3 regions of the Blautia sp. HCP3S3_C12 genome follow, and region 2 is predicted to be linked to each of the others. Evidence: riboswitches for the same ligand, from Rfam matches in the RefSeq annotation. Region 2 holds a riboswitch; each other region holds the start of a gene.
The links. A riboswitch is a leader RNA that binds a small molecule or an ion and turns the genes downstream of it on or off. The one in region 2 is predicted to bind cyclic di-GMP.
Positions count from the first base shown of each region.

Region 1: it holds a riboswitch for cyclic di-GMP, as region 2 does, so the genes downstream of both, ACTNDS_RS02355 (DNA repair protein) here and ACTNDS_RS15075 (extracellular solute-binding protein) in region 2, are expected to answer to the same signal.
Region 3: it holds a riboswitch for cyclic di-GMP, as region 2 does, so the genes downstream of both, ACTNDS_RS06405 (sensor domain-containing diguanylate cyclase) here and ACTNDS_RS15075 (extracellular solute-binding protein) in region 2, are expected to answer to the same signal.

Region 1 is NZ_JBQHWC010000002.1:33,205-41,657, forward strand. Features, by position in the region: gene ACTNDS_RS02330 (NUDIX hydrolase) at 1-241, shown strand, start outside; gene thrH (bifunctional phosphoserine phosphatase/homoserine phosphotransferase ThrH) at 336-938, opposite strand; gene ACTNDS_RS02340 (MarR family winged helix-turn-helix transcriptional regulator) at 1,253-1,750, shown strand; gene ACTNDS_RS02345 (ABC transporter ATP-binding protein) at 1,775-3,508, shown strand; gene ACTNDS_RS02350 (ABC transporter ATP-binding protein) at 3,501-5,384, shown strand; cyclic di-GMP riboswitch class I at 5,672-5,788, shown strand; gene ACTNDS_RS02355 (DNA repair protein) at 5,890-6,174, shown strand; gene lepB (signal peptidase I) at 6,161-6,763, shown strand; gene ACTNDS_RS02365 (SpaA isopeptide-forming pilin-related protein) at 6,830-8,453, shown strand, end outside.
Region 2 is NZ_JBQHWC010000025.1:3,503-11,955, forward strand. Features, by position in the region: gene ACTNDS_RS15065 (Lrp/AsnC family transcriptional regulator) at 1-107, opposite strand, end outside; gene ACTNDS_RS15070 (MATE family efflux transporter) at 320-1,663, shown strand; cyclic di-GMP riboswitch class I at 1,923-2,016, shown strand; gene ACTNDS_RS15075 (extracellular solute-binding protein) at 2,278-4,128, shown strand; gene ACTNDS_RS15080 (response regulator) at 4,134-7,085, shown strand; gene ACTNDS_RS15085 (hypothetical protein) at 7,264-8,073, shown strand; gene ACTNDS_RS15090 (hypothetical protein) at 8,362-8,453, shown strand, end outside.
Region 3 is NZ_JBQHWC010000005.1:6,687-15,139, forward strand. Features, by position in the region: gene ACTNDS_RS06400 (LysR family transcriptional regulator) at 1-627, opposite strand, end outside; gene ACTNDS_RS06405 (sensor domain-containing diguanylate cyclase) at 663-2,801, opposite strand; cyclic di-GMP riboswitch class I at 2,805-2,889, opposite strand; gene mgtE (magnesium transporter) at 3,135-4,529, opposite strand; gene sdaAB (L-serine ammonia-lyase, iron-sulfur-dependent subunit beta) at 5,140-5,808, shown strand; gene sdaAA (L-serine ammonia-lyase, iron-sulfur-dependent, subunit alpha) at 5,828-6,697, shown strand; gene ACTNDS_RS06425 (ribonuclease H1 domain-containing protein) at 6,951-7,610, opposite strand; gene ACTNDS_RS06430 (iron-containing alcohol dehydrogenase) at 7,888-8,453, opposite strand, start outside.

The sequences.
Region 1 (8,453 bases), on a different contig from region 2:
TGCCCGGAATGCAGAAGGCGGATATCTGTTTACCTATAAGCGAGAGAATCCGGGTGAAGGAGATAACTACTTTGTGGATGTGTATCGTTTCATTATGGACATTGACGAGAATGACCTGCATCTGCAGACAGAAGAGACGGACGGATATATGTTTGCCACTGTTGATGAGATCAAAGCCTTTGCAGCAGAGGGAAAATTCCTTCATTATGATAGTATAAAGAAGGCTTTTTACCTGTCATAATATGGCATAACAGAATAATAACAGTAATGGAATCGCAAAATAAAAAACCATCATACAGGAACAGTTTGACCTGTATGGTGGTTTTTTTATAAGACTATTTCATAGCATTTCTGATTGCTGCCAGCAGCTCATCATATTCCTCGTATGCCGGAATCTCCGGATAATCTGCTTTGATCTTGTCTGTGCTGCGGAACAGGAAGCCGGCCTTGCTTGCCTGGATCATACCCAGGTCATTGTAGGAATCGCCGCTTGCAATGGTATCGAATCCAATAGACTGCAGAGCCTTTACAGTAGTTAACTTGGACTGTTCCACTCTCATCTTAAAGCCTGTGATCTCACCGTTGTCTGCAACTTCAAGTGTATTGCAGAACAGAGTGGGTCTTCCAAGCTTCTCCATGAGGGGCGCTGCGAACTGTGTGAAAGTATCGCTGATCAGGATTACCTGAGAGAAAGAACGAAGCTCATCCAGAAATTTCTTTGCACCCGGAAGGGGATCGATCTTTGCGATAACCTCCTGAATTTCTTTCAGTCCAAGACCATGCTCCTTCAGAATCCCAAGTCTCCAGTTCATCAGCTTATCATAATCCGGCTCATCGCGGGTAGTTTTCTTCAGCTCCGGGATGCCGCTGGCCTCTGCAAATGCGATCCAGATCTCAGGCACCATAACGCCCTCTACATCAAGACAAGTGATATACATGATAGAATCCTCCTTTGTGAAAACATCTTTATTTGTAAATATTCTTTACCGCTTTATTTGACGAAAATATCTTAACATATTCTGAAGAGCCTTGCAAGTTACTGTTATTTATGTACAGATATATCCGGCGTAAGCCGAAGGTTCTGTATATCCGGCGAATATTACTGAGAATGGAGTCAGGCGGATATTCGCAACCTCCGCAGGGGACTTACCTGATTCGGTTAAAAAATATGTATTGACAATAAAAAAACAACTCCCTATAATAGTTAGGAAACTAACAGATTGCATCCTAACCATGTGGCAAAATCCGGGAGGTGAACATCATAGACCAGGAAACCAGGCAGAAACTGAACAATATGCACGTAGGCCGTCTGATCCGTATTTTATCCCATTCCATGAGACGTCACAATCCGGCGGAAATGATAGAGAATAAAGATCTGACATCCATGCAGAAGCATGTGCTGAAATTTATCCTTCTGGAAACCATACACAGAGATCTTTACCAGAAAGATATTGAAGAGGAATTTCAGATCAGGAAACCTACAGTAACAGGAATCCTGCAGCTAATGGAGAAAAACGGATACATTTACAGAGAATGTGCGAAGCAGGATGCCCGCCTGAAACGGATCCTTCCCACAGAAAAGGCAGAATCCCTGCGCCAGCCTATCCTTCACAGCATTGAAGAGGACGAAGCAGCAATGATTCGGGGCATCCCGAAAGAGGATGTGGAGCTGTGCAAACAGGTTCTGTGGCAGATGTGTGCAAACAGAAAGAAAATGTGCAATAAAAAAGACAGCAATTACAAAAAATAAAATACAAGGAGGACATCAACAAAGATGAACAAAAAACTTTTACGTTCCGTCCGGGAGTACAAAAAGCAGTCCATTCTGGCACCGCTTCTGGTAATCCTGGAGGTTCTGATGGAAGTTCTGATCCCCCTGGAGATGGCCAAGATCATTGACATCGGTATCGTCCAGGGCAATCTGAGCTACATCATACAGAGAGGAATCATTCTGGTTGTGATGGCAATGCTTGCACTGTTTTTCGGCGTACAGGCCGGAAATATGGCAGCTTACGCAGCAGCAGGCTATGCCAAAAACCTGAGACATGATATTTTCTACAAGGTACAGGATTTTTCCTTCAAAAATATCGACCATTTTTCCACCTCAGGACTGGTTACACGAATGACTACAGACATTACCAATGTGCAGCAGGCATATATGATGAGTATCCGTCTGCTGGCCAGGGCACCGTTTATGATCATTCTGTCCTGGATCATGACACTGACCATCAGCAAACCGGCATCAATCCTGTTCCTCATTGCCATACCATTTCTGGGTGGAACTTTGATTTTTATTGCAAAAGCAGCCCACCCACATTTCATTAAGGTATTTGATGAGTATGATGTGCTGAACAATTCCGTACAGGAGAACGTAAACGCCTCCCGTGTGGTAAAGGCTTTCGTACGTGAGGACTATGAGATTGAAAAATTCCATGGGATTTCCAGATATGTCTATGATCTTTTCACCAAAGCAGAGAAGATCGTGGCATGGAATGCCCCGGTTATGCAGTTTACCATGTATACAGTAGTGCTGATTCTGGTAGCTATCGGCGGCAGATCCATCGTAGGTGGTACCATGGAGGTAGGAGAGCTTACCAGTGTGATCGTCTATGCACTGCAGATCATCGGTTCCCTGATGATGGTAACATTCGTATTTGTTATGATCATGATCGCTGAGGCATCCACAGACCGAATCGTAGGAGTACTGGATGAGGTTCCGGAAATGCAGGATCAGGCTGATGCAGTGAAAAATGTGGCAGACGGCTCCATAGACTTCGACCATGTGGACTTCAGCTACGGAGGAGAAGGTGGCAACCTTTCTCTGAAGGATATTAATCTTCATATTAAATCCGGCCAGACCGTAGGAATCATCGGCGGTACCGGAAGCGCCAAGTCTACACTGGTGCAGATGATCCCCAGACTCTATGATGTTACAGGGGGAAGTGTAAAGGTAGGAGGCGTTGATGTGCGCGAGTATAATCTGGAAGCGCTTCGTGACCAGGTATCCATGGTTCTCCAGAAGAACGTGCTTTTCTCAGGCAGCATTTATGAAAACATCCGCTGGGGTGATGAGCACGCCAGTGACGAGGAGGTTCAGAGAGTCTGCCGCCTGGCACAGGCAGACGGATTCATCAATGAATTTCCGGATGGCTACAACACTATGATCGTCCAGGGCGGAAACAACGTATCCGGTGGACAGAAGCAGCGTCTGTGTATTGCCAGAGCCCTGCTGAAGAAGCCAAAGATCCTGATTCTGGATGATTCCACCAGTGCGGTAGATACCAGGACAGATGCCCTGATCCGTAAGGCTTTCCGCGAGGAAATCCCGGATACCACCAAGCTGATCATTGCGCAGAGAGTTTCTTCTATTGAAGACGCAGATCAGATCATTGTACTGGATGACGGTAAGATCGCAGGAGTAGGAACCTCCGAAGAATTACTGAAAACCAATGAGATTTACAGAGAAGTATATGAATCACAGGTCAAAGGAGGCGGAGAAGATGAATAAGAAGAAAAAAGTAGACCAGAACACCATCAAAACTGCCAAAAGACTTCTGAAATATATAACCGAAACCTATAAGCTGCGGCTGATACTGGTATTTATCTGTATCTTTCTCAGCGCAGTAGCCAGCATTTCCGTATCCCTGTCCCTGAAATATCTGCTGGATGATTATATTATCCCGCTGATCGGACAGACAGCCCCCAATTATGCAGAGCTGTACAAGGCAATGGCAGTTCTGGGCTGCATTTTCGCAGTAGGGGTGATCGCAACCTTTATTTACAGCAGAATGATGGTATTTATCGGACAGGGCGTGCTGAAGCGCATCCGTGACGATATGTTTGAGCATATGCAGACTCTGCCTATCCGTTACTTCGACCAGAATACCAACGGCTCCATCATGAGTCTCTACACCAATGATACAGACACACTGAGACAGATGATCAGCCAGGCAATCCCTCAGGGACTGATGGCACTGTTCACCATTATCGTAACCTTTATCTCCATGCTGGTGCTTAGTCCACTGCTGACCATCCTGGCTGTGGCTGTTATCTTCATTATGATGGCAGTGACCGGTAAGATCGGGGCAAACAGTGGTAAATATTTCATCCGTCAGCAGGTATCTCTGGCAGATGTGACCGGATTTGTGGAAGAGCGCATGAACGGTCAGAGGGTTGTTAAGGTTTTCAACCATGAAGCAAAATCCGAACAGGAATTTGACCGTCTGAACGAAGCTCTCTTTGAAAGCTCCGCCAACGCCAACAAATACGCCAACATGATGGGTCCTGTCATCGGAAATATCGGTAACCTGCAGTTCGTACTCACAGCAGTTCTGGGAGGATTTCTCTCTGTAGCAGGAGTAGGCGGCATCACTCTGGGTGTCATGGCTTCCTATCTGCAGTTCACAAAGAGCTTTACCCAGCCCTTCATGCAGGTGGCACAGCAGTTCAATGCCATTGTTATGGCCCTTGCAGGTGCTGAACGAATCTTCAACCTGATCGATGAGAAGCCGGAAGAAGATGAAGGTTATGTAGAGCTTGTTAATGCGAAAAAAGATGCCCAGGGAAATATTACAGAATGCAAAGAAAGAACCGGCATGTGGGCATGGAAGCATCCTCATTCTGCTGATGGCTCCGTAACCTATACAGAACTTACAGGAGATGTCCGCTTCGAGGATGTAACCTTCGGCTATAACCCGGATAAAGTAATCCTTCAGGATATCAGCCTCTTTGCAAAGCCTGGCCAGAAGCTTGCCTTCGTAGGCTCCACAGGTGCAGGAAAAACTACCATCACCAACCTGATCAACCGTTTTTACGATATCCAGGAAGGTAAGATCCGCTATGACGGAATCAATATCACCAAGATCAAGAAGGATGACCTGAGACATTCACTGGGAATCGTACTTCAGGATACCCACCTGTTCACAGGAACCATCCGGGAAAATATCCGCTACGGAAAACTGGATGCCACAGATGAGGAAGTATATGAGGCAGCAAGACTGGCTCACGCAGACCAGTTCATCAAAATGCTTCCAAAGGGCTACGACACCATGTTAAGCGGAGACGGCGAAGAACTGTCCCAGGGACAGAGACAGCTTCTGTCCATTGCAAGAGCAGCAGTAGCCAACCCACCGGTACTGATCCTGGATGAAGCAACCTCCAGTATCGATACCCGTACAGAAAGCATCGTACAGAAAGGTATGGATAACCTGATGAAAGGCCGTACCGTATTCGTAATCGCCCATCGACTCTCCACCATCCGCAACAGCGATGCAATCATCGTACTGGATCACGGCAAGATCATAGAGCGAGGCGACCACGAAGACCTGATTAAGTTAAAGGGAACTTATTATCAGTTATATACCGGTAAGCTGGAGCTCTCATAAAACACCGGCAAAATATTTTGAGGATCAGGGACTTTTTAAGGAAAGTTTTGACCGCAATTATTTCAGAATATGAATAATTGCGGTCTTTTTTTTGTGCGTGCTGCATAGGATATACAGAGGGACAGATATCCACGGACAGGCTATGCATACTTCTGCTGTTCATCTTTCACAATAAAGACGAAATGTAATATATTTAACGAAAAATTTCGTCAAAGTGAAGAAAAAAATTGTTCAAATAGACAAGACAAAAAATCTGGACGAGTAAAACAGTATATGGTAAAATATAGGAAATATGAGGGCAAACCTGATGAGAGTCAGGGGCGCAAAGCTAGGAGCCTTAAGGAACGTAAAGAGTAAGCCTGAAGGATGGCATACTCAGTGAAAAAGGTAGTTCGGTTGCAATTATTTCTTAAGGGGGATAATTGCAACTTTTTTTTATTTCAAAAAAATTAAAATTTTGTAATGCTTTTGTTACATGGGAAATGACAGGAAGGACTATACAGCAATGACGGAAAAGGAATTACGGCGTTTAAGCCGTATGGATTTACTGGAAATGCTTCTGGAACAGAGCAGAGAAGTAGAGAGACTTCAGAAAGAACTGGAGACAGTTAAGAACCAGCTCAGCGACCGCAGGATCATGGAACAGGAAGCAGGTTCCATCGCAGAGGCGTCACTGAAATTGAATAAAGTATTCGAAGCTGCACAGCAGGCAGCAGACCAGTATCTGGAGAATATCCGAATCCGGTCGGAGATTTCACAGAACGGAGAGACAGAGAATGAAGCAGAATAAGAAGAGAAGAGAGATCACTTCTATGCCTTCGGTGGAACTGCTGGAAAAGGAAGTAAACCGTAAGAAATATCAGAAACGGTATTTCCAGGTACTCAGAAACACCATTTACACACTGATCACAGTGGCGGCTGCGGCAGTTCTGATCGCTGTACTGCTCCTGCCGGTGCTTCAGATCTACGGAAGCTCCATGACCCCCACACTGCGGGAAGGTCAGATCGTAGTTTCACTGAAAGGTTCGGAATTCAGACAGGGCGATGTAATTGCCTTCTATTATAACAACAAGATCCTGGTGAAGCGTCTTATCGCAGGACCGGGAAGCTGGGTCAATATTGACGAAGACGGAAACGTCTACGTAGACGATAAGCTTCTGGATGAGCCATACCTGAGAGAAGGAGAGAAAGCTTTGGGAGACTGCAACATCAAGCTCCCCTATCAGGTACCGGACGGACGTTATTTCGTAATGGGTGACCACCGTTCCACATCTGTGGACAGCCGAAATACAGCCGTAGGTCCTGTGGCAGAGGAACAGATCGTCGGCAAGATCGTATTCAGCATATGGCCGTTGGAAACATTTGGCACGGTTTCATAGAAATGACACCGTATTTTCTGATAAGTACAAAACTGTACAGAATAATAAAGAGGGAGGAAGAGGAATATGAAAGAGTCTCTGTCTCAGCAGACAGCAAACCTGAAACATAAGAATAACAGACATAAACGCTGGAAAGGCATAGTCAGCATCTTTGCCTGCATGGTAGTTTTCTGTACTGTATATGCACTGATTCTTCCGGCACTTACGGCAGAAGGAACACCTCACTGTGGAAAAGAAGAACATACACATACAGAGGATTGCTATGAGAAGAAGCTGATCTGCGGCAAAGAAGAAGGAGAAGGTGCACATCATCATACGGATGAATGTTACCGGGAAGAACAGGTTCTTGTCTGTACAACGCCTGAATCCGACGGACATCAGCACACAGATGACTGCTACACAGAAGAACAGGTCCTGACCTGCACAAATACAGATCCCGACCACGTACATAATGAAATCGACGGATGCTACACAACCGAGAGAAAACTCACCTGTGGCAAAGAAGAAGGAGAGGGTGCCCATCACCACACAGAAGAGTGCTACGAGACAAAGAGAGAACTCATCTGCGGACAGGAAGAGAGCGATGGACATAAGCACACAGACGACTGCTATAAGAAAGAACTTGTCTGCGGCAAAGAAGAACACAAACACATCCTTGCCTGCTACTCCGACCCGAACGCAGATGTAGAAGACGGCAATGTATGGCAGAGAACTGTAAGCAGCGTTACACTCACAGGAAACTGGGGTGCAGACCTTGCAGCCATTGCCCAGACCCAGAACGGATACACAGAGAGCACAGCCAACTACGCAGTAGCAGAGGACGGACAGACCATCCACGGCTACACCCGCTACGGCGCATGGGCAAACGATCCATACCGCGATAACTGGTCCGCCCAGTTCGCAGACTTCTGCTTAAGCTACGCGGGAGTACCAACGAGCGCAGTACCTCAGAACAGCGACTGCAGCGCATGGAACTATACAATTCCTGATGGCTACACACCGAAAACCGGCGACCTGCTCCTTCTGGACACAGACAGCAACGGCAGCGCCGACCACGCCGGAATCGTAACCTCCGTAAGCGACAGCACCCTGACCGCCATCGTAGGCGACGCCGATAAAGCAGTCAGAAACAACACCTATAATATAGGAAGCGAAAATATCAAAGGCTACGTCTCCATCCCGGAGAATCCCGCACTGGCAACCCCGACACCGGAACCGACCAAAGAAGCGGAAGTAACACCGGAAGCCCAGCCGACCCAGGAGCCGGAGGCAACCCCGGAAGTTACCGAAGAACCGACTCAGGAGCCGGAGAACAAAGCGGATGATGCAGCAGATGATAAGGCGGATGAGAATAAAACTCAGGATGAGGATGTTAAGGAAGACGATTCCAAGAAGGATGATACTGCTAATAATATAGAAGTAACTCCTACACCGACACCAACCTCTGAAGCAACACAGGAAGTTCAATTGGAGCAGCAGACAGTAACTGCAGAACTCTACACAGATAGTACATATGTTACAGCAGAGCAGAGTGAAAATGCAGTTATCGTAAGTGGTGCTCTTCCGGAAAATGGAAGCGTAAAAGCATTCCCTGTTAATAATATCAACATGGAAGGGATGAAAGTCCTGTGTGCATGGGATATTACTATATTTGATGCTGAGGGTAATAAATGGGAGCCGGCAGAAGGAA
Region 2 (8,453 bases):
CTGGAAATACCGGTTTCTTCACCAATAGCAGAGTAGGAGATACGTGCATTTTCTATAAGCAGCCGGATAATTTTCTGATCCATTTCATCTAAACCGTCCAGATACATAAGTTCCCTCCTGTAAAATAATATAAAATAATGTCCGTCTGGTAGCAGATTTTCTTAAATATCATATCATTTATATTACTAAAAGTAAACAGCTGCTTGACTTATTTACTGTAACTGCATATAATTGTTTCGTAACGAAATCTAAAACTTACATTTTGGAAATACGATCGTGATTTCGGATAAAAAGCAGGAATTTATGGAGGAAAAGGAGAATGTCAAAAGATGAATATTTAATCACAGATGCCCCTCTTAAAGCACTGACTGTTTTTGCAATGCCTATGATTCTGGGCAGCTTCTTTCAACAAGTATATAATATGGCTGATTCCATTATTGTTGGTCAGTTTGTGGGGTCCTCGGCACTTGCGGCAGTTGGAGCCTGTGCTGCTTTGACCAATGTATTCATCTGTGTAGCATTGGGTGCAGGTGTAGGAGCAGGTGTACTTGTGAGCCGCTATTTTGGAGCCCAGAATTATAGCAAAATGAAAACAATTGTGTCAACATCGTTGATCAGTTTTCTGATTCTGAGTATACTTCTGGGGGTTTTTGGCTTTGGCTTTTCTCATTTTATGATGAGTTTATTACAAACACCTGCTGACATACTGGATGAAGCAGTACTGTATCTGCGTGTTTATTTTGTTGGATTTCCCTTTCTGTTTATGTACAATATCCTTTCAACGATGTTCAACTCCATCGGCGAATCTAAGATCCCGCTGGGTCTTTTGATATTTTCTTCTGTTTTGAATATTGTTATGGATCTTTGGATGGTGGCAGGTTTAGGGCTGGGTGTGTTCGGTGCCGCACTTGCAACTCTCATTGCGCAGGGGATTTCCGCAGTGTTTTCCCTTTTGATTTTCTTTAACCGGATGCGTCGATATAAAAGCCGATTTCACTGGTTTGACAGGCAGGAGTTACATTCCATGCTTCGTATTGCAGTACCATCGGTTCTTCAGCAATCCACAGTGTCAATTGGTATGATGATCGTACAGGCAGTTGTAAATCCCTTCGGTACACAGGCGCTGGCAGGTTATGCGGCAACCATGAGAGTAGAGAATGTTTTTTCACTGATATTTGTATCCATTGGTAATGCGGTTTCGCCCTATGTATCCCAGAATCTTGGGGCAAAGAAAATAGAACGTATCAAAAAAGGATATCGCGCTGCACTGGTGTTGGATCTGTGTTTCGCAGTCCTTGCTTTCATAGTCATTGAAACACTGCACACTCCAATTTCTTCCTTATTCCTGGGAAAAGATGGAACTGCTCTGGCATATCAGGTATCCGGGGATTATATGAAATGGCTGGGTTATTTCTTTATTTTTATGGGTATTAAGATGGCAACAGATGGAGTCCTTCGTGGACTTGGAATCATGCGGCCATTTCTTATTGCCAATATGGTAAACCTTTCAATCCGTCTATCAGTGGCTTTGATCTTTGCACCGCGTTATGGAATTGCATTTGTCTGGCTTGCTGTACCGGCCGGCTGGCTTGCGAATTTTCTGATCTCCTATGGTGCACTTAGAAAATCATGGCCGGTTGATGAAGGAGTTTCATTCCGGTAAATTTCTCTTAAGTTTTGATGGGAAGCTGGATTTGTATGTTAAGAGGTATATTTTCGTTACTGTTCACTGGCAATATCCCGCGAGGTGTTTTTTGTGAGCGAAGGTCACAGAAAACCCGAGACATACTGCGCGAATTTATGCGATTAGCATAAATTCTGTGCATCGCGAAGCGTGTTGCTGTGAACAGAGTGAACAGTAACATATTTTCTTATAGACATGATATAGTATGAGTGCTATAATAAAAAAAGATTTTTTATGGCATATTTATTAGCAAGCCGGTTGAAAAGCCGGGACGCAAAGCCAGAAGGAGCTAAAGTCAGACTGAAATCTGGCCATGCCAGCCGGTTGCATCATGCCTCAGTAATAATAAAAGGTAAAATGTTAAATGGGCATTATGGAAAAAGTTCCTGTAAAAATTTTTTACATGGAATTTTTTTTTGCTTCAAGCGGATATTTGAAATCTCCGCAGGGGACTTACCTGATTCGGTTAAATTTGAGGGACAATAGAAAAGAACAGCAGGAATGGATGAACATATTGCCAAGCCTGTTGATAGGAAATTATTAGTAAAAGTGATCAATGAGTTAGTAAAACGCAATCAGAGGGAGAAGTGATAATGAAAAAGAAAAAATGGAACAAGTTAGTTTCTGTACTTTTGGTGATGGTGACAGTCATGTCACTTCTGTCTGGCTGCGGCAGGAAAAGTACGGAAAAAGAAGACGCGGAAACTATCACAGTGTATCTATGGACCACAAATCTGTATGAAAAATACGCATCATACATCCAGGAACAGCTTCCGGATATCAACATTGAATTTGTAGTAGGCAATAATGATCTGGATTTCTATCGTTTTCTGAACGAAAACGGTGGATTGCCGGATATTATAACTTGCTGCCGGTTTTCCCTCCATGATGCAAGCCCCCTGAAGGACAGTCTGATGGATCTTTCCACAACCAATGCTGCAGGTGCTGTCTATGATACCTACCTTAACAATTTCAAAAATCAGGATGGCAGTGTAAACTGGCTTCCTGTGTGTGCAGATGCCCATGGCTTTGTAGTGAACAAAGATCTTTTTGAAAAGTATGATATTCCTCTTCCAACGGATTATGAAAGCTTCGTTTCTGCCTGCCAGGCATTTGATGAGGTGGGTATCCGTGGGTTTACTGCAGACTATTACTATGATTATACCTGTATGGAAACACTGCAGGGTCTGTCTGCATCAGAGCTGTCTTCTGTGGATGGACGTAAGTGGCGTACTATCTACAGTGACCCGGACAATACAAAGAGAGAAGGTCTGGACAGTACCGTCTGGCCGGAGGCTTTTGAACGTATGGAGCAGTTTATTCAGGATACAGGGCTGAGCCGGGATGATCTGGATATGAATTATGATGATGTGGTTGAGATGTACCAAAGTGGCAAGCTTGCCATGTATTTCGGCAGTTCTTTCGGTGTAAAAATGTTCCAGGATCAGGGCATTAACACAACATTCCTGCCATTCTTTCAGCAGAACGGCGAAAAGTGGCTGATGACTACACCATATTTCCAGATAGCTTTAAACCGTGACCTGACAAAGGATGAAACACGCCGGCAGAAAGCAATGAAGGTACTGAACACAATGCTTTCAGAGGATGCGCAGAACCGGATTATTTATGATGGGCAGGATCTGTTAAGCTACAGCCAGGATGTGGATTTCCAGCTTACGGAATATCTGAAGGATGTGAAACCTGTGATTGAAGAAAACCATATGTATATCCGTATTGCGTCAAATGACTTTTTCTCCGTTTCCAGAGATGTGGTGTCCAAGATGATCTCAGGAGAATATAATGCAGAGCAGGCTTATCAGTCATTTAATTCCCAGCTTCTTGAAGAAAAATCCACTTCTGAGGATATTGTGCTGGATTCAAAGAAAACTTATTCCAATCGTTTCCATACCAGCGGAGGCAATGAAGCCTATTCTGTTATGGCAAACACTTTGCGCGGTATTTATGGGACGGATGTGCTGATTGCAACAGGAAACAGCTTTACGGGAAATGTACTGAAGGCCGGTTATACAGAAAAAATGGCGGGCAACATGATCATGCCAAACGAGCTTTCCGCTTACAGCAGCGAAATAAGTGGGGCAGAACTGAAGAAAATGGTCAGAAACTTCGTAGAAGGCTACCAGGGAGGCTTTATCCCCTTTAACCGCGGCTCTCTGCCTGTGTTCAGTGGTATTTCTGTAGAAATCAAGGAAACGGATAATGGTTATACATTGAGTAAAGTTTCAAAGAATGGAAAACAGATTCAGGACAAGGATACTTTTACTGTGACCTGTCTTGCAGCACCACAATATATGGAAGCTTATCCGGCAGAGGAAAATATTGTATTTGATGGAGGGGATACCTCTGTGGAAGATACCTGGACAACATATGTTTCAGATGGTAATGCCATTCTTGCAGAGCCTGAAGACTACATTACTCTGAGGTGAGAAGAATGGATGTTAAGAATCATAATACAAACAGAAAGAAACGGGTTGCGAGAAAACGATGGAATACGGCAATTTTTATTGCCCTATTCGTTGGAATCCTTTTGACTGTTTTCCGATATTTGGGGTTTGTATCGAAGACTGTTTATGAGGAAAGTGTTTCTCACCTGACAGAAATTTTTCATCTGTCTGATAATATGCTAAGTGAGCTGACAAATAAGAATCTGACTTATCTCCATATATGGGGGGAATATCTGCAGAACACTTCCGATGAAAGTGAAATTCGTGAGTATATAGAGAAAGCACAGGAAGATGCAGGCTTTTTAGATTTTTATTTCCTGTCAGCGGACGGGAACTATAAGATGGCAACAGGTGAAACCGGGTATCTGGGATTGCAGGAAAATATTGAAGATGAGATCCGGCAGGGAAATGATGTGATAACCAATGCAACAGTTCCCGGAAAATCCCAGCTCCTTGTTTTTGCTACTCCCAGGCCTCATGGAAGTTATCAGGGCTTTGAATATGATGCTATTGCCATTGCCTATGAAAACTCTGATATCGTAAATGTGCTGAATATTTCTGCTTTCAATGGAAATGCCCAGAGTTATGTGGTTCATCCGGATGGCCGTGTTGTTGTGGATCATTCTTCTGAGGCATGGGGAGAGGTGTATAATTTCTTTGGGATTCTGAGAGAACATTCTACTCTGTCTGAAAAAGAGATCCTTAAGCTTTCAGAAGAGTTTAAGGAAGGACATACAGATGCAATGCTGATAAATCTGGATGGAGAGGATTACTATCTGGTCTATGAGAAATCCAAACCTCAGGACTGGATCTTTCTGGGACTTGTCCAGGCTGATATCGTCAATGCCAGTATGAATGCTCTGCAGCGCAGTACTATAATGCTTGTGAGTGCCGTAGCATTGTGTATTGCCGGTCTTTTTATTGGATTTATTCTCCAAAAAAACAGGGTAAACCTGAAGAGAAAGGATACGGAGATCCTGTATAAGGACGAACTGTTTCAAAAGCTTTCAATGAATGTGGATGACGTTTTCCTGTTGCTGGATGCTAAAACGTATAAAGTAGATTACGTCAGTCCCAATGTGGAAAAACTGCTGGGTATTACAGTAGAACAGATCCGTAAAGATATTTGTGTCCTTGGGAAACTGCATTCCGGGGATGTTGAAAATCCGGAGAAGAATTATCTGGAAGAAATCCAGGTTCATGAGCAGCAGGAATGGGATTTTGAATATGTTCATCAGAAAACAGGAGAACACCGCTGGTTTCATAACGTTGCAATGGGCAGCGAGGTAAACGGGAAAAAGAAATATATCCTGGTTCTGTCAGATCGTACCTCTGACAGAAAAATGAATCAGGCCCTTTCTGAGGCGGTCCGCGCTGCGGAGACTGCAAACAAGGCAAAGAGCACCTTTCTTTCCAATATGTCTCACGATATCCGTACACCAATGAATGCGATCATTGGTTTTACCACACTGGCTGTAAGCAACATTGATGATAAAGAAAGGGTTCGGGATTATCTGGGTAAGATTCTTTCCTCCAGTAATCATCTGCTCTCACTGATCAATGATATCCTGGATATGAGCCGTATTGAGAGTGGAAAGATTCATCTGGAAGAAACGGAAGTCAGTCTGTCAGAGGTTCTTCATGATCTGAAAACCATTATCAGCGGACAGATCCATGCGAAACAGCTGGAGCTTTACATGGATGTCATGGATGTTACCAATGAGGATGTTTATTGTGACAAGACCAGGCTGAATCAGGTGCTGCTGAATCTTTTGTCCAATGCGATCAAGTTTACTCCTGCAGGCGGAACCGTTTCTGTCCGGCTGAGAGAGTATCCGGGTACACAGAGAGGCTGTGAACTGTACGAAATCCGGGTAAAGGATAACGGAATCGGCATGAGTCAGAAATTTGTACAGAAGATCTTTTCTCCTTTTGAGAGAGAGCGGACTTCCACTGTAAGCAGGACTCAGGGTACAGGGCTGGGCATGGCTATTACCAAGAACATCGTGGATATGATGGGTGGAATCATTGAAGTTCAGACAGAACAGGGAAAAGGTACTGAATTTATTATCCGCCTGCCATTGCGGATCCAGCCTGAGAATCAACGTATAGAGAAAATCGCAGAGCTGGAAGGCCTGAAGGCATTGGTAGTAGACGATGATTTCAATACCTGTGACAGTGTGACTAAGATGCTTGTAAAGGTTGGAATGCGTTCGGAATGGACACTTTCCGGTAAGGAGGCTGTTCTCCGCGCACGACAGTCTATGGAAATGGGTGATGCATTCCATGCTTATATCATTGACTGGCGTCTGCCGGATATGAACGGCATTGAAGTTACCCGTCAGATCCGTAGTCTTGGTGACGATACGCCGATCATTATCCTGACTGCTTATGACTGGTCAGATATTGAAGTGGAAGCCAGGGCAGCAGGGGTAACTGCGTTCTGTGCCAAACCTATGTTTATGTCAGATATCAGAGAGACTCTGATGGCTGCTATCGGCCAGAAGCAGGCTGAGGCAGAGGATAATATTCTTCCGGCAGCAAGTTCAGATTTCAGAGGCAGGCGCATACTGCTTGTGGAAGATAATGAACTGAACAGTGAAATTGCAGTAGCGCTCCTTAGTGAATATGGTTTTCGGGTTGATACAGCGGAAGATGGAGCAGAGGCTGTGGAGAAAGTTAAGAATTCAACACCAGGTGATTATGATCTGGTGCTTATGGATGTGCAGATGCCTGTAATGAATGGATATGAGGCTACTGAGCAGATCCGTTCACTGGATGATCCTTCACTGGCGGGAATTACAATCCTTGCCATGACTGCCAATGCTTTTGACGAAGACAGAAGGAAAGCACTGACATGTGGTATGAATGGATTCTTATCCAAACCAATTGTTATAGAGGAATTGATCAATACCTTGCAAAATATTCTGACGGATTAGTAAAACAAAAACCTGCTAAGAAAAGTTAAAAACTTTTTAGCAGGTTTTTATTTTTTTAAGAAATTTCTAAGCGGCCATTGAAAAGTCCGAAAATGAGTAGTATTCTAATTATATCAATATATAATGTTTTCGTAGAACCGAAAGCAAAATCAGATGAATGCAAAGGAGGATTTTCATCATGAACATGAAGAAGAAAATGAAACGTTTTGCAAAGATACTGGTTGCCTCTCTGGTTATTGCAGGCTTTTGTCCAACAGGGATTCCCACACCAATAAACTCAGTTGTTGAGGTACAGGCTGCCACAAAAGCAAAGGTACCCACCTGTGCAGCCAAACAAACAGTACGTGTAGTGGGGGCTTTTGGAGGACCTAACGAAAATGGTGGAGCAAAAACTATTTTGGATATTCCGGAATGCTATATCTTCATTAGAAACCTGAGTTCTAATGCCAAAATCACAAATATCAAATCTTCCAACAAAAAAATTAAGGCAACCAAAAGAGAAGGTTTAAATGCTCTGGAACTTTCTTCTACTCTTATGCCTTTTGATGAGACTGATCTTGCCGGAGCTTCTTCCACAATTTCATTCCGGGTAACCCAGAATGGAAAGCAGTATAAGCTGTCCTGTAAGATTAAAGTAGCTGAGAAAAAATCTCCGTTTTCTAAACTTACGGTTGGATCCAAAAATTATGCATCTTATTTTAATGGATATATGTATGTTAAGGAAAAACCAATGAAGGGCAAGAAAAAAATATATGTAAAAATGGCTCCAGGGTATGTATTAGATTCCATAGATATGCTTTCTTCTAAAAATGGAAAATATACAAACAAGAAAATCAAAAATGGCTCCACAGTTAACCTTACATCTTGCGACCAGATTTCCCTATCATATCATACAACCAGGAAACCTGTTAACTACAAAGCTCCTTCTAAGTGGTTTGGACAGGTGGAGTCACCTCTGCATAATTATAATTCATTAATATTCCAGTAATACCCCCATTCATTGCCAAAAGGTTTGGCTGTGATATTTCATCCGCTTGACTCGAGCAGAAAAAAGAAGGCGTAAATTCATATTCGGATTTACGCCTTCTTTGTATAATATTATTTAATAATAGTTTCTCTGTATATTGGTATCACTCCAGAATTGTTTGTGAATACTCAAAAATAAGTCAAGGGGATAAAATCATCCGCTTCGCTATTTGCGGGAATGCAGATTATAAATTTTGAATAGTTCCATTCAAAATTGTAAAGGATAGCATATAGGAAAGGAGGTAGTCTTATGACTTTGGAACAGGTTGTCCTGACAATGATTAATGACAAAATGCTGGATAATGGACAGATTTCCGAAAAACTGCACAGCAGTATTCAGAA
Region 3 (8,453 bases), on a different contig from region 2:
GTCAAAAAATTCATCCTGATAATTCTGTATAAAACGGATTCCTTCCAGGTCTTCCAGTTCTGCCCTCTCTTTGCCGGAATTGTAAAGCTCTGTCAGCCCTCCCGGATACAGCATTACATCTGTTTCATAGATAGGTTCGAAATACATTTTGTTTTTTGACAGTTCATACAGGAAATTTTCCTTCTGCTGACTGAGGATATATACAAAACCAATGTCATCCATATAATCCCGTACCCTTTCCATTACACTTTTTACGCCTGCTGTTGTTACCTGGAAATGGTACTTTTTTTCATAGGTTTCATTATAAAAGTCTACAAACTGATTTGCAAACCAGGAGCTGGGATTTAAAGATATCCGGATCCATTTTGTCATTCCGCTGGAAGCCATATTTTCCAGAACATTTACTTCATTTATAATTTTCGACGCATATTCATAAATCTTGTGTCCCTGCACTGTCAGTCTGATTCCTCTTGGCAACCGTTCAAAAAGCTGCATTCCCAGAGTATCTTCCAGTCCCTTGATCACCTTGCTGACACTGGGCTGTGTAGAATACAGATTTTTCGCAGCATCACTGAATGAACCAGTCTGTGCACATACTACGAAATACTGTAATTGTTTTAAATCCATAAAGATTTTGTCTCTCTTTCTGTTTTTATCCGCCATTAAATCTTTTTTCTGTTTTGAATTTTATCTCTGTACATTCTGTGATCTGCCATAATACGGATATCGCCAACCTCAGGGCTGTGCTCCGGATAAATAGCATAGCCACAGCTTGTATCCACATGCAGTATATGTCCTTCTATCACAAAGGGCGCATCAATTGCATTCTTTATTCTTCTGACCATCATTTCACAGAATTCATCATTTATATTGCCCTCCTCAATGATCAGTGAAAACTCATCTCCCCCGATCCGGAAAGCATAATCTGTATTTCGTATACATTTACGCAGTCTCTGGGAAACCGCCTTCAGTAATTTGTCTCCCATATCATGTCCATACGTATCATTAACCGGTTTAAACCTGTCCAGATCCAGATAAAACATTGCGAATTTTTTATGGAATTTACCATTTTGTTTTAATTTTGTGGAAAGATAACGCTCATTGTAAAGTCCGGTCAGTCCATCTGTATTTGCCAGCTTCTCAAGTTCATGCTTCTGACCAATATCCTGAACGATCAGCATAACTTTCGACAGTACGCTTCCTTTCCATTCCACAGGAATCACTGACATTACTTTGTAAGAAGACTTATCAAAATTACAATATTCAAACGTGTACAAATCCTCTTCCGACAAAATAACCTTTCTTAGATGTTCCGGCGAAAGCAGATATTCCATCTGTGCATTGATTGATTCCGTAATAACCACATATTTTTGAGACATATAATGAATAAATTTCAGATAATCTCCTGTAGGCTGATAAACTGCGTCATTGTTCATTTCATAATAGTCATACCGTCCACTGTCCAGATCACAGACAGCAAAGCGCTCCACAATTCTGGTAACACCCTGGAGAAGCTGATCCATGGCAATATTCTGCCTCAGCATCTTTCTGCGCTCTTTTTCCGCATTCTTCGAATCTGTCACATCACGTAAAAAGATCATGGCATGTTTGGGATTTCCATTCTCATCTGTATCCCCTGCCATCACTACATTTCTGGCAATACGCTGTTCTCCGTTAATCATCACCTTACATTCCTGGCTTAATTCTCCTTTAATCTTGCCCAGTTCCTTTATAATATATTCCCTGTTATAAATTTGTGCGACTGCCACTTTACTCTCCGGACAGACATAATTATCAAGAAACCTCTGTATCAGCTCATCCCATGTCTGACTGTTTCTGAAAATTTCCAGAAGTGGATTCTCTACTTTCATGGATTCAAAAGTATTTTCCTGAAGATCGACATAATATTCACACATATTCAAATCAGTAAAAGCACGATGAAAAGCTTCTTCTCTTGCTTCCTGTTCTGATGCTTTCTTACGTTTATCAATGTTAACAATAACCCCCACCAACTGACTGAGAGAACCATTCATACGCCGGACAGCCCTGCAATTTGTATTAAACCACTGATAGTTTCCATCCCGCATTAAAATTCTGTATTCTCCCTCATATTTTTCATGCTGAAAATCGCCAGGAACTCTTTCCATAAATTCAATGATTTCAGAACGGTCATCCGGATGTATTCTGCCCAATACAGCTTCTGCAGTGTTCGGTATTTCACTATTATCTTTAAATCCCAGCATATGGCAGAACGTGTCACTCAATGTCACCTTTGATATTGTTTCTTCCTGATCATAATCTATACTCCATAAACCATTCTCCACCATTTCATTGATCAGTTCCAGATTCTGAGTTGAACGGTCAGACCTGGCAGATAACACCCATACCGGCCGTCCTTCATTATCCTCAGCATCTGTTTTTACGATCCTGACTAATATGGGGGAGCCTTTGCTGTCCATAAGATACATTGTATAGAATCCATGCAGATTCCTGAATTCTTCAGCAGAAAGGAAACACTCCTGATCATTGCAGATCACATTGCTCAAATAGCCACCGGATACTTCCATAAATTCATTAAGTTCATATCCTAAAATCTGCAGAAAAAAATTGCTTATCGTCCAGATACTAAGTTTTTCATCATAATAACCGGCAACTGTCCCTACAGGGTCATTCTGAGTCAGTACATATTTAAAAGCTTCCTGAGCAGAAGCATTGATATCTGTATCCATATCCGCATCTTTATTTGCCATATATATTTCGATGTTATTCATTTTCCCAAGCATACTTTCATGCTCTGACATAATATTCTCAACCTCTCTCCAACATACAAAAAAAGAATAATGTGCAGCTTTGCGCCACAGCCTTTCGACTGCTTTGCCTATACTGAATCCTGAAACAGTATCTCTGTTTTATATCTTCATGAACTCAATATACTATCCTTTTTAATTTTTTATTACTTTTTGCCTTCTAAAGCAAATTAATATTTTGGGGAATTGCAATAGATTATTATCACATATTCTTATAATAATATCAACCGCCTTTTTTCTATTTTACATTATTATTTCATAAGAAAACAAATCCGACATCTTACAAATAAAGATGCCGGATCCGTCTTGTTATTACTATTCAATTTATCATCCTGCCAGATGCAATACTTCTAATAAAAGTACCCAACTCAAACCATAATATGTCACAACTGCCACAAGGTCATTGATCGTAGTGATCAGCGGACCGGATGCAACTGCAGGGTCAATCTTTATCTTCTTAAAAAACAGCGGAATACATGTACCAACTGCACTGGAGATCAGCATTGCCAGCAGCAGTGCTGCGCCAATACATCCTGATACTGCATAGGAAAACAGAAGTGTTTTCCCCTTAAACAGATAGATATACAATCCTATCAGTATAAAGGACAGGAATCCAAGAAGACTGCCGTTACACAAGCCTATCCTCATTTCCTTCCATACCAGTTCCAATTTCTGCTTTCCTGTCAGTGATTCATCCATGAGAACACGAATTGTTACAGCCAGTGACTGTGTACCGACGTTACCTGCCATATCCAGGATCAGTGACTGGAAGCACATAATAATCGGAAGTGCAGTTACTACTTTTTCAAAAATTCCTACCACAGAGGAAACAACCATACCAAGTCCCAGAAGAATGATCAGCCATGGCATACGTTTCTTCATACTCTCTTTCAGCGGCTCTTTCAGATCCTCTTCTGCAGTCAGACCGGCCAGCTTCGCATAGTCATCACCCATCTCATCATCAACCAGGTCAATGATACTGGCAGATGTGATAACCCCCAGAAGCTGATTATCATTGTCAAGAACCGGAATTGAATCCTCAGAATAATCCTTCAGTTCTTCAATACAGTCATCAATGCTTTCCTCCGCGTATACATACGGATAAGAAGTCACCACCAGATTCTCAAGCAGATCATCCCGTCTTGCAATGATCAGTTCTTTCAGGTTGATCGCCCCATAAAATTTCTGCTGCTCTGTCACTACAAAAATAGTAGAAATATTGTCATTTTTTGCAGCCTGCTCGATCAGACTGCTCATTGCCTGCTTAACTGTCAGTTTATCTGTGATCACAATATAATTTGTTGTCATGCGGCTTCCGATCTCATCCTCATCAAAGGATGCGATCATCTCCACATCACGTCGAACCTCAGGTTCAAGCAGATCGATCAGTATTTTTTTCTTTGTTTTTTCAACTTTATTTAATACATCTGCAAGAGCATCTGTCTCCATTCTGGATAAAATGGCTGCTGCTTTTTTCACATCCATTTCATTCAGATACTCTGCTGCATTCTCCTCATCTGTATATTCAAAAATATCAGAAAGCATATCTGTGTCCAGAATACGGTACAGTTTGTATCGCTCCTGTACAGTCAGAACCGGTAATACATCAGCCAGGTCATTCTCATGATAATCCTGCAGTCTGGCTACCATAACAGCCGGAGATGTGTTGCTGCGGATAATCTTCAGAATTTCTTTTGAATAATCCTGTACTCTTTTTTCCATTACTTTTTCCTCCGTTATTTACATAAAAGTACACAAAAAGAAAGCAGTCTGTTACACTTGTTATGTTTACTGCTACCTTCTCTATACATTTTCCAGCACAACAAATGAGTAAGTTCTGTCATCACTTACTCTTGTCCTCTGTCAAATATGTAATTGCATGATTCGGGAGATTTCATAATACAGGATAAGATATAAAAAGACGTGGTAATATATGACTACAGCAGAACAGAAGGGCTGCTATACTCATATACTCTTTTTATTTCAGATCCTGTGCTACTACTTCGCCCATGAGAATCGCAATTATCCATTCTGTTCCACCTGCCTTTTCTGTCAAGCGGATATTCGCAATCCGCTTCGCTACTTGCTCATAACCGAATAACTGCTCCGCAGTTTATTCGGTTAAATTTTCAAATTATCAATTTGTTCAAAACTGAAATGCACTGTTATTGTAACCGCCCCACACTGAAAAAGCAACCCTGTTTTACTATTTTTTACATTAAATTTTGTTAATATTAACGTAATGACAGGTTTGCTTCTTTTGCAGACAAATGTTACAATAAAATCACTTTATCAACACTATATTTCACATATTTACAGGAGAATATTTTTTATGTCATTTATCAGTGCTTTTGATGTAATGGGGCCGAACATGATCGGCCCTTCCAGCTCACATACCGCAGGTGCGGCACGTATTTCCTATCTTGCCCAAAAGATGCTTGAAGGTCCCTTAAAAAGAGCTGATTTTATTTTGTACGGTTCCTTTGCCAGAACCTACCACGGACACGGCACAGACCGTGCTCTGCTTGGGGGCATCATGGGTTTTTCCACAGATGATATGCGCATCCGGTATTCTTATGAGCTTGCACACGAAAATGGTCTGGAATTTTCTTTTACTCCAAATGAAACAGAAACAGATATCCATCCAAATACTGTAGATATCTGTATGGAAAATGAAAAGGGCCAGAAAATGACTGTCCGTGGAGAATCTCTGGGCGGCGGCAAGGTCCGCATCGTGGAGATCAACCATGTACAGGTAGATTTTACAGGCGAATACAGTGCTGTGATCGTGATTCATCAGGATACCCCGGGGGTTGCGGCTTATATCACAAAATGTCTCAGTGACCGCAGGATCAACATTGCATTTATGCGCCTCTTCCGCGAGGGAAAAGGTGATATTGCCTACACCATCGTAGAATCTGACGGCAGACTTCCGGAGGACATTGTCCCCGTGATCCGTGAAAACCCTAATATTCACGAAGTTATGATCGTACAGATGTAGAAAAAGGAGGATTTTTATTATGGATTTTAAAAATGCACAGGAACTGCTCACACTCTGTGAAGAAAAAAATCTTCCTATTTCAGAGATCATGCGAATCCGCGAAATCGAACTTGGGGAAACAACAGCTGAGACTGTGAAAGAAAAAATGACCCGGGTACTGGAAATTATGAAAGAGGCCGCACGTTCTCCCATCCACAAGCCGGTAACATCCATGGGTGGTCTGATCGGTGGTGAATCCAGAAAACTAAGTCTGCATGCACAACAAAAAAAGGAGCTCTGTGGTGATCTCCTTCAAAAGGCAATTACTTATGCCATGGCAACACTGGAAACCAACGCTTCCATGGGTCTGATCGTAGCCTCTCCCACTGCCGGTTCTGCCGGAATCGTTCCCGGACTGATGCTTGCAATGCAGGAGCATTATCATTTCTCTGATGCCACGATTATCCAGGCATTATTTAATGCAAGTGCTATCGGATACCTGGCAATGCGCAATGCCACAGTCGCAGGTGCTGTAGGCGGATGCCAGGCTGAGGTTGGTGTTGCTTCTGCCATGGCAGCTTCTGCTGCTGTGGAACTGATGGGCGGTACCCCAAAAGAATGTACTTATGCCGCATCTACTGTTCTTATGAATATGCTGGGCCTGGTCTGTGATCCGGTAGGCGGTCTGGTAGAATATCCTTGCCAGAACAGAAATGCAGCAGGTGTGGCCAATGCGGTGATCGCTGCTGAAATGGCTCTCGCCGGAATCCGCCAGCTGATTCCTCTGGATGAAATGATACAGACTATGTTTGCAGTAGGCAGGAAGCTTCCTGCTGAACTGCGTGAAACTGCAATGGGTGGATGCGCCGTCACCCCATCTGCGTGTGAAGCATGTCATATATGCAGATAATCTGTTTCATCATTTATGCTTTCTATTCTGGCAAGTGTAATTGCCTATTACATTTGCAAATGGCTGGATAGAAAATAGCAGCTGGTAGTCAGCCTAGGGAATAAGCCACCCTGCCAAAACGGAATAGAAAATCCCCAGAGTTCGCACCTCCGGGGCTTTTTGCTGTGTTACTAATGAATTAGTTTCATCATTTCGCCTATCGGCATTATTACATATGCAGATTTTGAAATCAATATGCATATGACTCAGTTCTTCAATAAAACCAATTTTCTTCATCCGTCTTAAGCAATGCACTCTTCGCCAGCTGATCTGCCTCTTCATTGTAGTGATTGCCTGTATGGGCTGCTATTTTACAAAAAGAAATCTTTACTTTCTTTCCTGCTTCCTGCATATAGGCTGCGTATTTGCTGGTCAGTGGTGTTTTGGCTCTCCATACACCTGTTACCCATTTCTCTACCCCTTCATAATCATAGCGGATTTCCACAGCCGGATATTTGTTTTCTATGGCCCAGTTTACTGCAGTCATGGAACCAAGCATCTCTCCTGCCACATTTCGGATGGCAACTCCTGCAGGGTCACTGCCACTTCCGGATTTGCGGATTTCCTGTCCGTCCGGTGTAAGGATCACACAGCCAAAAGCATATCTGCCAATGCTTTTCTCAAAGCTTCCGTCCACATAGGCAATGACCATATTTTCAGGTACCTCCACGATTCCTGCTGCTTCTTTTGCTTTATCACCGGACACATTTCCTGCTGTCTCCATGTTCAGAAAAGCCAGTGCTTCCTCTTTTTCTGTAAATCCCCGAAACTCAGCTCCTGAATATCCGCTTACTGCCTTCTGGCACTCCGCCCATGTAGCAAAAAGTCCTGTTTTATGTCCCTTGCGTACTGCATATATTTTCTTCTTTGCCATAAAATCCTCCTGAACAATCAATATTTTGACTCACATTACTTTACTATATTTTGATTAATACTATATAATCTTTCTTTCTATCAGGCAAGTTATACAATGGAAATTTCTCAAAAAAACGTGCAGATACATTTTTAAATCGAGATAAACTTTCAAGCCTGAAGTTATCTGTCGACTTCAATGTTTCTGCACGTTTTTTATAATAACAGATATTTTTAATCAATACCTTCTGTTAATCTGTAGCAATTACATAAAATACTGCATTCCTCTTTATCTGAATTTATAAAGCCTTATGATACAATTCCACAATATCCTGTTTCCTGGAGGATCTTGGATTTACTACAATATTTCCGCTCTTCATAGCATCATCCGCCATGGCATCAATCTTGCTTTCAATCTCCTCATCAGAAAGCTTTTCTCCCTTCTTCGCCTGGCGGATGGCTGTAGTCAGGTCTTCCGGGATTCCGATATCTTCGTTTAATTCCCGGATGGCATCCACCAGCATCAGCGGTTCAAACTCGTCCTCATATGCCGGGATCGGACTGATATAATTGTAAATCTTCAGATATCTGCCCTGATCTGCCAGCGCATTATATTCTGCAATCACAGGGAGAAGAACTGCATTTGCCACTCCATGTGCCACATTAAAGAAAGCACTTACCGGATGACTCATGGCATGAACATTTCCAAGTCTTGCAAAGGAAAAGGCGATTCCTGCAAAAAGAGATCCCGTAAGCATTGCCTCTGCAGCCTCCAGATCTGTACGTCTTGCCACAAAACGGCGGATATTTCCACCGATCAGCTCCATTGCTTTCTCTGCCATTGCGTCAGAAAACGGAGATGCTG